Regions from separate parts of the Streptomyces sp. NPDC055400 genome, predicted to be linked through region 1. Evidence: predicted binding sites of a transcription regulator. Region 1 holds the regulator's gene; the other holds the start of a gene.
The links. The regulator HrcA, encoded in region 1, represses chaperone genes, less so after heat shock. The targets are predictions, from matches to a motif close to TTNGCACTCNGNNNNNCNGAGTGCNAA.
Positions count from the first base shown of each region.

Region 1 (5,735 bases):
GAGATCGGTCAGCGTGGGGGACATGACCGCATCGTGCCACGTCCCCCGCATCGGACCGAATCGGCCATCACGCGTGGCATGTGCCACGCGTGATGCGGGGGACGTGGTCCCTGCTTCTTGTGTACGCCGGGCTCGGTCAGCGCCCGTTGAACGCGTCCTTCAACCGCGAGAACAGCCCCTGCTGCCCGGGCTGGAACTGCCCCGTGGGCCGCTCCTCGCCGCGCAGCTTCGACAGCTCACGCAGTACCCGCTCCTGCTCCGGGTCCAGCTTGGTCGGCGTCAGGACCTCGACGTGCACGATGAGGTCACCGCGGCCGCCGCCGCGCAGGTGCGTGATGCCGCGCCCGTGCAGCGGGACCGACTGGCCGGACTGCGTGCCCGGCCGGATGTCGATCTCCTCCAGGCCGTCGAGCGTCTCCAGCGGCACCTTGGTGCCGAGCGCCGCGGCCGTCATCGGGATGGTGACGGTGCAGTGCAGATCGTCGCCGCGCCGCTGGAAGACAGGGTGCGCCAGCTCGTGGATCTCGACGTACAGGTCACCGGCGGGGCCGCCGCCGGGGCCGACCTCGCCCTCGCCCGCGAGCTGGATCCGCGTGCCGTTGTCGACGCCGGCCGGGATCTTCACCGTGAGCGTGCGCCGCGAGCGGATGCGGCCGTCACCGGCGCACTCCGGGCACGGCGTCGGCACGACGGTGCCGAAGCCCTGGCACTGCGGGCACGGCCGCGACGTCATGACCTGGCCGAGGAAGGACCGCGTGACCTGGGACACCTCGCCGCGACCGCGGCACATGTCACAGGTCTGCGCGGACGTACCCGGCGCGGCACCCTCGCCGCTGCAGGTCGTACAGACGATGGCCGTGTCGACCTGAATGTCCTTGGTGGTCCCGAAGGCGGCCTCGTCCAGCTCGATCTCGAGCCGGATCATGGCGTCCTGGCCGCGGCGTGTACGCGACCGGGGACCACGCTGGGACGCCGTTCCGAAGAACGCGTCCATGATGTCGGAGAAGTTCCCGAAGCCACCGGCGCCGAAGCCGCCGGCCCCGCCTCCGCCCGCCTGCGAGAGGGGGTCGCCGCCGAGGTCGTAGACCTGCTTCTTCTGCGGGTCCGACAACACCTCGTAGGCGGCGTTGATCTCCTTGAACCGCTCCTGTGTCTTCGGGTCCGGATTCACGTCCGGGTGAAGCTCACGGGCCAGCCTGCGGAAGGCCTTCTTGATCTCGTCCTGGGAGGCGTCGCGGCGCACGCCGAGTACGGCGTAGTAGTCCGTGGCCACTTACGACTCCGCCAGGATCTGTCCGACGTAACGTGCCACTGCGCGTACTGCTCCCATCGTTCCCGGGTAATCCATGCGGGTCGGTCCGACCACGCCGAGTTTGGCGACTGCCTCGCTGCCCGAACCGTAGCCGACCGAGACCACGGAGGTGGAGCTGAGTCCCTCATGGGCGTTCTCGTGACCGATCCGTACGGCCATGCCCGAATCGTTAACCTCACCAAGGAGCTTGAGGAGCACGACCTGCTCCTCGAGGGCCTCGAGGACGGGCCGGATGGTGAGGGGAAAGTCATGTCCGAAGCGGGTGAGATTGGCGGTGCCGCCGATCATCAGACGCTCCTCGGTCTCCTCGACGAGCGTCTCCAGGAGAGTGGAGAGCACCGTCGCGACCGTGCCGCGGTCCTCCGCGTCGAAGGACTCCGGCAGGTCCTGCACCAGCTGCGGGACGTCCGCGAAGCGGCGTCCCGCGACCCGGCTGTTGAGCCGGGCCCGCAGATCGGCGAGAGAGGTCTCGCCGAACGGCGCCGGGCAGTCGATCATCCGCTGCTCGACGCGGCCCGTGTCCGTGATCAGTACGAGCATCAGACGGGCGGCGGCGAGCGAGAGCAGCTCCACATGGCGCACGGTGGACCGCGTCAGGGACGGGTACTGCACCACGGCGACCTGCCGTGTCAGCTGCGCGAGCAGCCGCACGGTCCGGCCGACGACGTCGTCGAGGTCGACGGCGCCGTCGAGGAAGTTCTGGATGGCGCGGCGCTCGGGCCCCGTCATCGGCTTGACCGCCGTCAGCTTGTCCACGAACAGGCGGTACCCCTTGTCGGTGGGGATCCGCCCGGCGCTCGTGTGGGGCTGGGCGATGAAGCCCTCCTCCTCGAGCGCCGCCATGTCGTTGCGCACCGTCGCCGGTGAGACGCCGAGGCTGTGCCGCTCGGTGAGCGCCTTGGAGCCGACCGGCTCCTCGGTCCCCACGTAGTCCTGGACGATGGCGCGCAGCACTTCGAGCCTGCGTTCGCTGAGCATTCGCGCACACCTCCAGCTGTGTCGTCCGCGGCTGGCACTCGGTGCGGCCGAGTGCCAATGGTCTCCGGGTCAGTGTACGGCCGGTGGGTACGGGCCCGGCAAGGGCGCTAGCGTCGGACCCATGGACGACCTGGACTGGAATGAGGTGGGCTGGGAGGAGCTGTCCGCCCGGGCGGGGCGGATCCGGCTGCCGGGCTGGGACTGCACGACGGGCCTTGTGGTGGGCGACGGGGCGGCGTTGCTGATCGACACGGGTTCATCACTTCGTGAGGGTTCGGCGCTGCGGGCGGACACCCGGCGCCTCATCGGCCCGCACGCGCGCGTGACGCATATCGCGCTGACGCACCCCCATTTCGACCATGTTCTGGGCACGGCGGCGTTCGCCGGTGTCGAGGTGTACGGCGCCGCGGGCATCGACACGGTGTTCACGCGGGGCCGCGACGAACTGCGGGCGTCCGCGGTCGCGCACGGCGTGCCGCACGAGGAGGCGGCCGACGCGGTGGACGTGCTCGTCGTGCCGCACCACCGGGTGTGCGGGGAGTGGACGCTCGATCTGGGCGGCGGGCTCCAGGTGCTGCTCGCGAACGTGGGCCCGGCGCACAGCGGGCACGACCTGGCGGTCCTGGTGCCGGGCACGCCCGAGGTCGTCTTCTGCGGTGACCTGGTCGAGGAGTCGGGCGAGCCGCAGGCGGGCCGTGACGCGGTGCCGTCCCGCTGGCCGGCCGCTCTGGGCCGGCTGCTGGAACTGGGCGGTGAAGACGCCGTGTACGTTCCCGGGCACGGAGCCGCGGTGAATGCGGAGTTTGTCCGGGCGCAGCGTGCCGCGCTGGCGGCGCGTTTCGGCGTGTCGTAACCGCACGGCAGTTCGTACTCCTATCGTCTGCACCATGCTCCCACCCGTCTCCCGCCACCGCCCTTCCAACGAGGGCCCTTCGGGCCCGCGGCACCGTCCGTACTCCCCCGACTTCACCCCGCCGTGGAAGAAGCAGCAGGCCGCGCCCGAAGTGGCGGCGGACGTGGATCTCGTGGTCGAGGAGGTCACGACCGGGTTCTGCGGGGCGGTCGTCCGCTGCGAGAAGACGGCCCAGGGCCCGACGGTGACCCTGGAGGACCGCTTCGGCAAGCATCGGGTGTTCCCCATGGACCCGCGCGGCTTCCTGCTCGAAGGCCGGGTCGTCACCCTCGTGCGCCCCGTGGCCGCGGCGCCCGTACGTCCCGCGCGCACGGCCTCCGGGTCGGTCGCCGTCCCCGGGGCGCGGGCGCGGGTCGCGCGGGCCGGGCGCATCTATGTGGAGGGCCGGCACGACGCGGAGCTGGTGGAGCGGGTCTGGGGCGACGACCTGCGCATCGAGGGCGTGGTCGTGGAGTACCTGGAGGGCGTCGACGACCTGCCCGCGATCGTCGCCGCATTCGCTCCCGGGCCGGACGCGCGGCTCGGCGTCCTCGTCGACCATCTGGTGCCCGGCTCGAAGGAGTCACGGATCGCGGCGCAGGTCACCGGCGAGCACGCGCTGGTCGTCGGCCACCCCTACATCGACGTGTGGGAGGCCGTGAAGCCGTCGGCCGTGGGCATCCGGGCGTGGCCCCGGGTGCCGCGCGGCCAGGACTGGAAGACGGGCGTGTGCCGGGCGCTCGGCTGGCCGGAGAACACCGGCGCGGCCTGGCAGCACATCCTGTCGCGGGTACACAGCTACCGCGACCTGGAGCCCGAACTCCTGGGCAGGGTCGAGGAGTTGATCGACTTCGTGACGCTGCCCTGACGGCTGCGCGGGCTCAGTCGACGAGGTCGCGGACGACCGCGTCGGCGAGGAGCCGGCCGCGCAGGGTGAGGACGGCGCGGCCGGACTCGTACGGGGCCGCTTCGAGCAGGCCGTCGGACAGGGCCCGGCCCGCGGCGGCGCGGCCCGCGGGCTTCAGGAGCGACAACGGGCAGCCCTCCAGGAGGCGCAGCTCCAGCAGAATGCGCTCGACGCGCCGGTCCTCGTCCGAGAGGAGCTCGCGGCCGGCGCCGGGCGAACGTCCCTCGGCGAGGCGCCCGGCGTAGGCGCCCGGGTGCTTCACGTTCCACCAGCGCACCCCGCCGACGTGGCTGTGCGCGCCGGGGCCCGCGCCCCACCAGTCGGCGCCGCGCCAGTACAGCTCGTTGTGCAGGCAGCGCCCGGCGTCGGTGGTGGCCCAGTTCGACACCTCGTACCAGTCGAAGCCCGCACCGCCGAGGACCTCGTCCGCGATCAGGTAGCGGTCCGCGTGGACGTCGTCGTCCGTCATCGGGACCTCGCCGCGGCGGATGCGCCGGGCGAGCTGGGTGCCCTCCTCGACGATCAGCGCGTACGCCGACACATGGTCGGGTCCGGCGCCGATGGCCGCCTCCAGGGAGGCCCGCCAGTCGTCGTCGCTCTCGCCGGGGGTGCCGTAGATCAGGTCGAGGTTGACGTGGTCGAAGCCCGCGGCGCGCGCCTCGGCGACGCAGGCCTCGGGGCGGCCGGGGGTGTGGGTGCGGTCGAGGATCTTCAGGACGTGCTGCCTGGCGCTCTGCATGCCGAAGGAGATGCGATTGAAGCCGCCCTCGCGGAGGGTCTCCAGGTAGGCGGGGCCGACGGACTCGGGGTTGGCCTCCGTCGTCACCTCGGCGTCGGGCGCGAGTCCGAACTCGTCACGGATCGCCCCGAGCATGCGCACGAGGTCGTCGGCCGCGAGGAGCGTCGGGGTCCCGCCGCCGACGAAGACGGTCCGCACCTGGCGCGGGTCGTCGCCGAGGACCTTGCGGGCGAGACGGACCTCGTCGACGAGGGTGTCCGCGTAGTTGTCGCGCGAGGCGAGCACACCGCCGGAGCCGCGCAGCTCGGTCGCGGTGTACGTGTTGAAGTCGCAGTAGCCGCAGCGCGTGGCGCAGTACGGGACATGCAGATAGAACCCGAGGGGCCGCTCCGCCGCCCCGGCCAGGGCGGAGGCGGGCAACGCGCCGTCGTCGGGGACGGGCTCACCGTCGGGAAGTGCGGAAGGCATGGACCTATTGTCCCGCAGTCGCGAGGTGGTCCCGCCGGCCGCGGCCGTGAGGACCTACCGGGCCTGCAGTACCAGCAGTGCCAGGTCGTCGTCCGGTGGGCTCTCGGAGAATTCGTGGACCAGGCGTCTGATCCGTTCGGCGAGCAGAGGTGCGGTGAGGCCCGTGCAGCCGGCGAGGGCGTGGGAGAGGCCGTCGCCGTCGTCGAACTGGCGGTGCCCGTCCCGGCGCTCCGTCACTCCGTCCGTGACGCACAGGAGGGTGTCGCCGTCGTGGAGGACGAGGCTCTCGCTGGTGTAGCCGGGATCGTCGACGACGCCGAGGAGCACCTGGGGCTCGGCGGCGCACTCGACCAGGCCGTCGGGCCGCAGCAGGAGCGGCAGCGGGTGTCCGGCACAGGCCAGGGTGCAGCGCATCCCGTCCTCGGTGGGCACCAGCTCC
Region 1 is NZ_JBSHLM010000004.1:564,227-569,961, reverse strand. Features, by position in the region: gene ACWIGU_RS13835 (nitronate monooxygenase) at 1-24, opposite strand, end outside; gene dnaJ (molecular chaperone DnaJ) at 137-1,273, opposite strand; gene hrcA (heat-inducible transcriptional repressor HrcA) at 1,274-2,290, opposite strand; gene ACWIGU_RS13820 (MBL fold metallo-hydrolase) at 2,412-3,143, shown strand; gene ACWIGU_RS13815 (DUF3097 domain-containing protein) at 3,178-4,050, shown strand; gene hemW (radical SAM family heme chaperone HemW) at 4,064-5,296, opposite strand; gene ACWIGU_RS13805 (SpoIIE family protein phosphatase) at 5,351-5,735, opposite strand, start outside.

Region 2 (5,735 bases), on a different contig from region 1:
CGGCCAGGAGGATCTGCCGCCGGTCTTCACGACCGTGCCCACCAAGGACAAGGTCGTGTTCCTCACCATCGACGACGGCTCCGAGAAGGACCCGGCGTTCCTGAAGATGATGAGCGACCTGAAGATCCCGTACACCGCCTTCCTCAGCAACTACCTGGTGGAGGACAACTACGGCTACTTCAGGAAGATGCAGTCCCGAGGCGTCACCCTGAACAACCACACGCTGACGCACCCGTACCTGCCCGGCCTGTCCTACGCGGGGCAGAAGCGCGAGATCTGCGGCATGCAGGACATCATGGAGGAGCAGTACGGCAAGCGGCCCGTCCTCTTCCGCCCGCCCTACGGCAACTACAACCGGGACACGCTGCGCGCCGCCAAGTCCTGCGGCATCAAGTACGTGCCGCTCTGGAACGAAGAGGTGTTCGTCGACCACGTCGAGTGGCGCGAGGTGGACCGGGACCTGCACCCCGGCGACATCATCCTGACCCACTTCCGGGGCCGCGAGGAGTGGAAGGGCACCATGCCAGACATGGTCCGCCGGCTCATGAAGTACGTCACCGGCAAGGGGTACGCGGTGGCCCGGCTGGAGGACTACCTGTGAGGTCCGTGCGGGCGCGACGGGTCCCCGCGCGCACCGGGCCGCGGCGGCTGCTCGCCGCCGCCCTGGCCGCCGGTGTCCTCGCACCCGTGCTGCTCACCGGGTGCGCCCCGTCCGTGGACCCGATCGAGCGGCTCAGCAGGAAGGCGGCCGAGAAGGTCCGCCACTCGCGGCACCCGGCACCGGCGGCCACACCGGTCATCGGTGTGGGGCGCGGATCGTCCTGGGGTGCGCTAGGCGCCGGGCAGGCGGCGGCCGGGGGGCCTGCGCACGCCGCGCCTCTCAACTCCCCTCGGGGCGGCGCCGTTCCGGGCTCCTATCGCAGCTGGGGGCTCTCCGCGCCGCTCGCCCCGGCGCCCGGACCTCCGGCACGCCACGCGGCCGGGGCCGGCCCTGGCTCGCACCCGCTCCCGCCCGTCGTGGACCACGTCCGGACCAGGGACCGCGTCGTCTTCCTGACCTTCGACGACGGCGTGGACCGCGACCCGCGCTTCGCCGACATGGTCCGGGACCTGAGGCTGCCCGTCAGCGTCTTCCTCACGGACGGCGTCGCGGGCCCCGGTCGCGACCACTTCGGCATGCTGCGGGCCCTCGGCGCGGGCGTGCAGAACCAGACCCTGAACCACCACTTCCTGCCCTCGCTCCCGTACGCCGAGCAGCACGCCGAGATCTGTGGCCAGCAGGACCGGCTGAAGAACCGCTTCGGCACCCGCCCCCGCCTCTTCCGCCCGCCCTTCGGCGCGTACGACCAGGACACCTTGCGCGCGGCGGCCACGTGCGGGGTCGGTGCCGTCGTCCTGTGGCGCGCCTCGACGCGGGGCGAGGACCTGAGTTACGAGGACGGGGACCGGCTGCGTCCCGGCGACATCGTCCTTGCCCGGTCCGGTGACCGTGCCGGGCCGCGCGGCGCGACGCCCACCCGGATGACGGCGCGGCTGCTGCGCCGTATCCAGGCCCAGGGGTTCACGGTGGGGAGGCTCGAGAACTACCTGTGAGGGAAGGGCTGGAGGGGCTGTGGCGGACGGGCCGCGGGGGCCGTGCGGAGGACTCGCCCTCAGCGAATTGGCACTCCGCTTGACCGAGTGCTAATCGCAGTCATAGTCTCAGCCCTGGCACTCCCCACTGGAGAGTGCCAATAGCGACGGGCAGGTCCGGCACCCGCGACGACGGATCCACCTGGTCGCCACCTCAGACAGTTAACCCCGTGATCTCCGAAGGGGGAGGTCGGATCGTGACGACCACCAGCTCCAAGGTTGCCATCAAGCCGCTCGAGGACCGCATTGTGGTCCAGCCGCTCGACGCCGAGCAGACCACCGCCTCTGGCCTGGTCATCCCGGACACCGCGAAGGAGAAGCCCCAGGAGGGCGTCGTCCTCGCCGTGGGCCCGGGACGCTTCGAGAACGGCGAGCGTCTGCCGCTCGACGTGCAGACCGGCGACATCGTGCTGTACAGCAAGTACGGCGGCACCGAGGTGAAGTACAACGGCGAGGAGTACCTCGTCCTCTCGGCTCGCGACGTGCTCGCGATCGTCGAGAAGTAATTCACCCACTGTTTTAGTTCTGCGCCCCTGGCACCCCGCTACTCAGCTGCGACTTTTCTCAGCATGCCGGGCGTCGGGGGCGCAGTTCGTTCGAGAGGACTAACAGCTCCATGGCGAAGATCCTGAAGTTCGACGAGGACGCCCGTCGCGCCCTCGAGCGCGGCGTCAACAAGCTTGCCGACACGGTCAAGGTGACGATCGGCCCCAAGGGCCGCAACGTCGTCATCGACAAGAAGTTCGGCGCTCCCACCATCACCAACGACGGTGTCACGATCGCCCGTGAGGTCGAGATCGACGACCCGTACGAGAACCTCGGCGCCCAGCTGGTGAAGGAGGTGGCGACCAAGACCAACGACATCGCGGGTGACGGCACCACCACCGCCACCGTGCTCGCCCAGGCCCTGGTCAAGGAAGGCCTGCGCAACGTCGCCGCCGGCGCCTCCCCGGCCGCCCTGAAGAAGGGCATCGACGCCGCGGTCAAGGCCGTGTCCGAGGAGCTCCTCGCGACCGCCCGCCCGATCGAGGACAAGGCCGACATCGCCGCCGTCGCCGGTCTGTCCGCCCAGGACTCGCAGGTCGGCGAGCTCATCGCCGAGGCGATGGACAAGGTCGGCAAGGACGGTGTCATCACCGTCGAGGAGTCCAACACCTTCGGGCTCGAGCTGGACTTCACCGAGGGCATGGCCTTCGACAAGGGCTACCTGTCTCCGTACTTCGTGACGGACCAGGAGCGCATGGAGGCCGTGCTCGAGGACCCGTACATCCTGATCAACCAGGGCAAGATCTCCTCCATCCAGGACATGCTGCCGCTGCTGGAGAAGGTCATCCAGGCCGGTGGCTCCAAGCCGCTCCTCATCATCGCCGAGGATGTCGAGGGCGAGGCCCTGTCGACCCTGGTCGTGAACAAGATCCGCGGCACGTTCAACGCCGTCGCCGTCAAGGCGCCCGGCTTCGGTGACCGCCGCAAGGCGATGCTCGGCGACATGGCCACCCTCACCGGTGCCACCGTCATCGCCGAGGAGGTCGGCCTCAAGCTCGACCAGGCCGGTCTGGACGTGCTCGGCACCGCCCGCCGCGTGACCATCACCAAGGACGACACCACGATCGTCGACGGTGGCGGCAACAAGGCCGACGTCGAGGGCCGCGTCAACCAGATCAAGGCCGAGATCGAGAACACGGACTCCGACTGGGACCGCGAGAAGCTCCAGGAGCGCCTCGCGAAGCTCGCCGGCGGCGTCTGCGTCATCAAGGTCGGTGCCGCGACCGAGGTCGAGCTCAAGGAGAAGAAGCACCGTCTGGAGGACGCCATCTCCGCGACCCGCGCCGCGGTCGAGGAGGGCATCGTCTCCGGTGGTGGCTCCGCTCTGGTGCACGCCGTCAAGGTCCTCGAGGGCAACCTCGACAAGACCGGCGACGAGGCCACCGGTGTCGCGGTCGTGCGCCGCGCCGCCGTCGAGCCGCTGCGCTGGATCGCCGAGAACGCCGGCCTCGAGGGCTACGTCATCACCTCGAAGGTCGCCGAGCTCGACAAGGGCCAGGGCTTCAACGCCGCGACCGGCGAGTACGGCGACCTGGTCAAGGCCGGCGTCATCGACCCGGTCAAGGTCACCCGCTCCGCCCTGGAGAACGCCGCGTCCATCGCTTCGCTGCTGCTCACGACCGAGACCCTGGTCGTCGAGAAGCCGGCGGAGGAGGAGCCCGAGGCCGCCGGCCACGGGCACGGCCACTCCCACTAGTGCACTGAGCACTCAGGGGCGCCGGTCGCACTGGCGTCTGTTCGTACGAGGCCCGGTTCCGCGCTTGCCGCGGGGCCGGGCCTCGGCGTTGCGCCCCGCGGCACGGCCCCCGGTCAGCCCTCGAGTTCGTCGAGCGCGCCGAGCTGGGCCATCAGCCCCAGCCGGTCCTCGTGCCACCAGCCCTCGACGATCTTCCCGTCCTCCTGGAACCGGAAGATGGTGGCGCCGGTCATCGTGACCTGCTTGCCCGTCGCCGGGATCCCCATGAAGTCGCCGTTGTGGTCACCCCTGAAGGTCCACCGCGTGCACACGCGGTCGCCTTCGGTGATCTGGTCGTCGATGGTGAACTCGATGTCGAACCCGCGGCGGTACATCTCGATCTCGCGCCGCATCGCGTCGAGACCGATGGTGTCCGTCACGTTGCCGGGATCGTGGTCGTGGTAGTCCTGCGCGAGCAGGCCGTCGAGCGGCGGCAGTTCACCCTCGGTGGCGACCGTCTCGAAGAACCGGCGCGCGTTGCCCGCGTACAACTGCTCGTCCCGCACCACGTCCAGATCGGTGAAGGTGGGCATCTCGTCGCAGAGGGCGACCATTTCCCGGAAGATCGTGTCGGTCCCGGGAAGGTTCGAGTTCCGCATCGCCTCCTCGTACGACGGGAACTCGACGATCTCGATGAAGTGGGTGTCGTCGGACCGGTCCTTGCCGATGACGCTGTGCGTCGCGGTCCGCTTCCCCTGCGTCTTCTCCGCCCATGTGTCCATGAGCCGGTTCATCTCGTCGAATCGGCTGGTCTTGCAGTCGATGACCTGCACAAACGTCATGACGCCGCCTCCGGCCCCCCTGCGCCCCCCTGCGTAAGGTCCGGACAGCTCCATCTTCCCACCGCCGTGTAACGAGCCGGCGGGAACGGGCGAGGGGCCGAGGCGCTCACTGCCCCGGCCCCGCACCCGCCGCGCCTTACTGAGGCCCGTACTTGCGCCCCGTCTTCGCCGTGACCCCGCCGAGCAGCCCGCGCGGCGCCAGCTTCACGACGCCCATCAGCGTCTTGTACCGCGGATCCGGGATCGACAGCGACTTGCCGCGCGCCAGGTCGGCGAGCGCCGCCGCCACCAGCTTGTCGGCGTCGAGCCACATCCACTTGGGGATGTTGTCGGTGCCCATTGATGCCCGCTCGTGGAACTCCGTACGAACGAAGCCCGGGCAGAGCGCCATCAGCCGCACACCACTGCCGGCCAGGTCCCGCGCCGCGCCCTGCGTGAACTGCACGACCCACGCCTTCGACGCGCCGTACGTCCCGCGCGGCACGAACGCCGCCACCGACGCCACGTTCACCACGCCGCCCCTGCCGCGCTCACGCATCGGCGCCACCGCGGCGGACGTGAGCCGCAGGACCGCCTCGCAGTGCACCTTCAGCATCGTCAACTCGTCGGCGAGCGGGACCTCCAGGTACTGGCCCTTGTTACCGAAGCCCGCGTTGTTGACCAGCAGGTCCACCGGACGCTTGCGGTCGGTCAGCCGTGCCTCGACCGCGCCGATGCCCTCGTCGGTGGCGAGGTCGGCCGTGAGCACCTCGGCCTCGATGCCGTGCCGGTCGTGGAGCTCGGTGGCCTGCTCCCGCAGCCGCTTGGTGTCACGCGCCACCAGGACGAGGTCGTGGCCGTCCGCGGCGAGCCGGCGCGCGAACGCGGCACCGATTCCCGAGGTGGATCCCGTAATCAGAGCGGTAGTCATGGGGCCAGGCTAGGGGGCCCCGGCCATGATCCGCCGGACACCCCCTGGTGACAGCCGTGGGCATGACCACGCTCGGGAGCCCGCGCGCGTTGTCCCTACGAGTGCGGCAACCGCCGTGCGGCCGGGGCCA
Region 2 is NZ_JBSHLM010000008.1:204,630-210,364, reverse strand. Features, by position in the region: gene ACWIGU_RS22365 (polysaccharide deacetylase family protein) at 1-601, shown strand, start outside; gene ACWIGU_RS22360 (polysaccharide deacetylase family protein) at 649-1,593, shown strand; gene groES (co-chaperone GroES) at 1,830-2,138, shown strand; gene groL (chaperonin GroEL) at 2,249-3,874, shown strand; gene ACWIGU_RS22345 (ester cyclase) at 3,988-4,695, opposite strand; gene ACWIGU_RS22340 (SDR family NAD(P)-dependent oxidoreductase) at 4,832-5,605, opposite strand.
Region 2: a site for HrcA is predicted at 1,661-1,687, ahead of groES (co-chaperone GroES). Genes of this name have one in related genera too.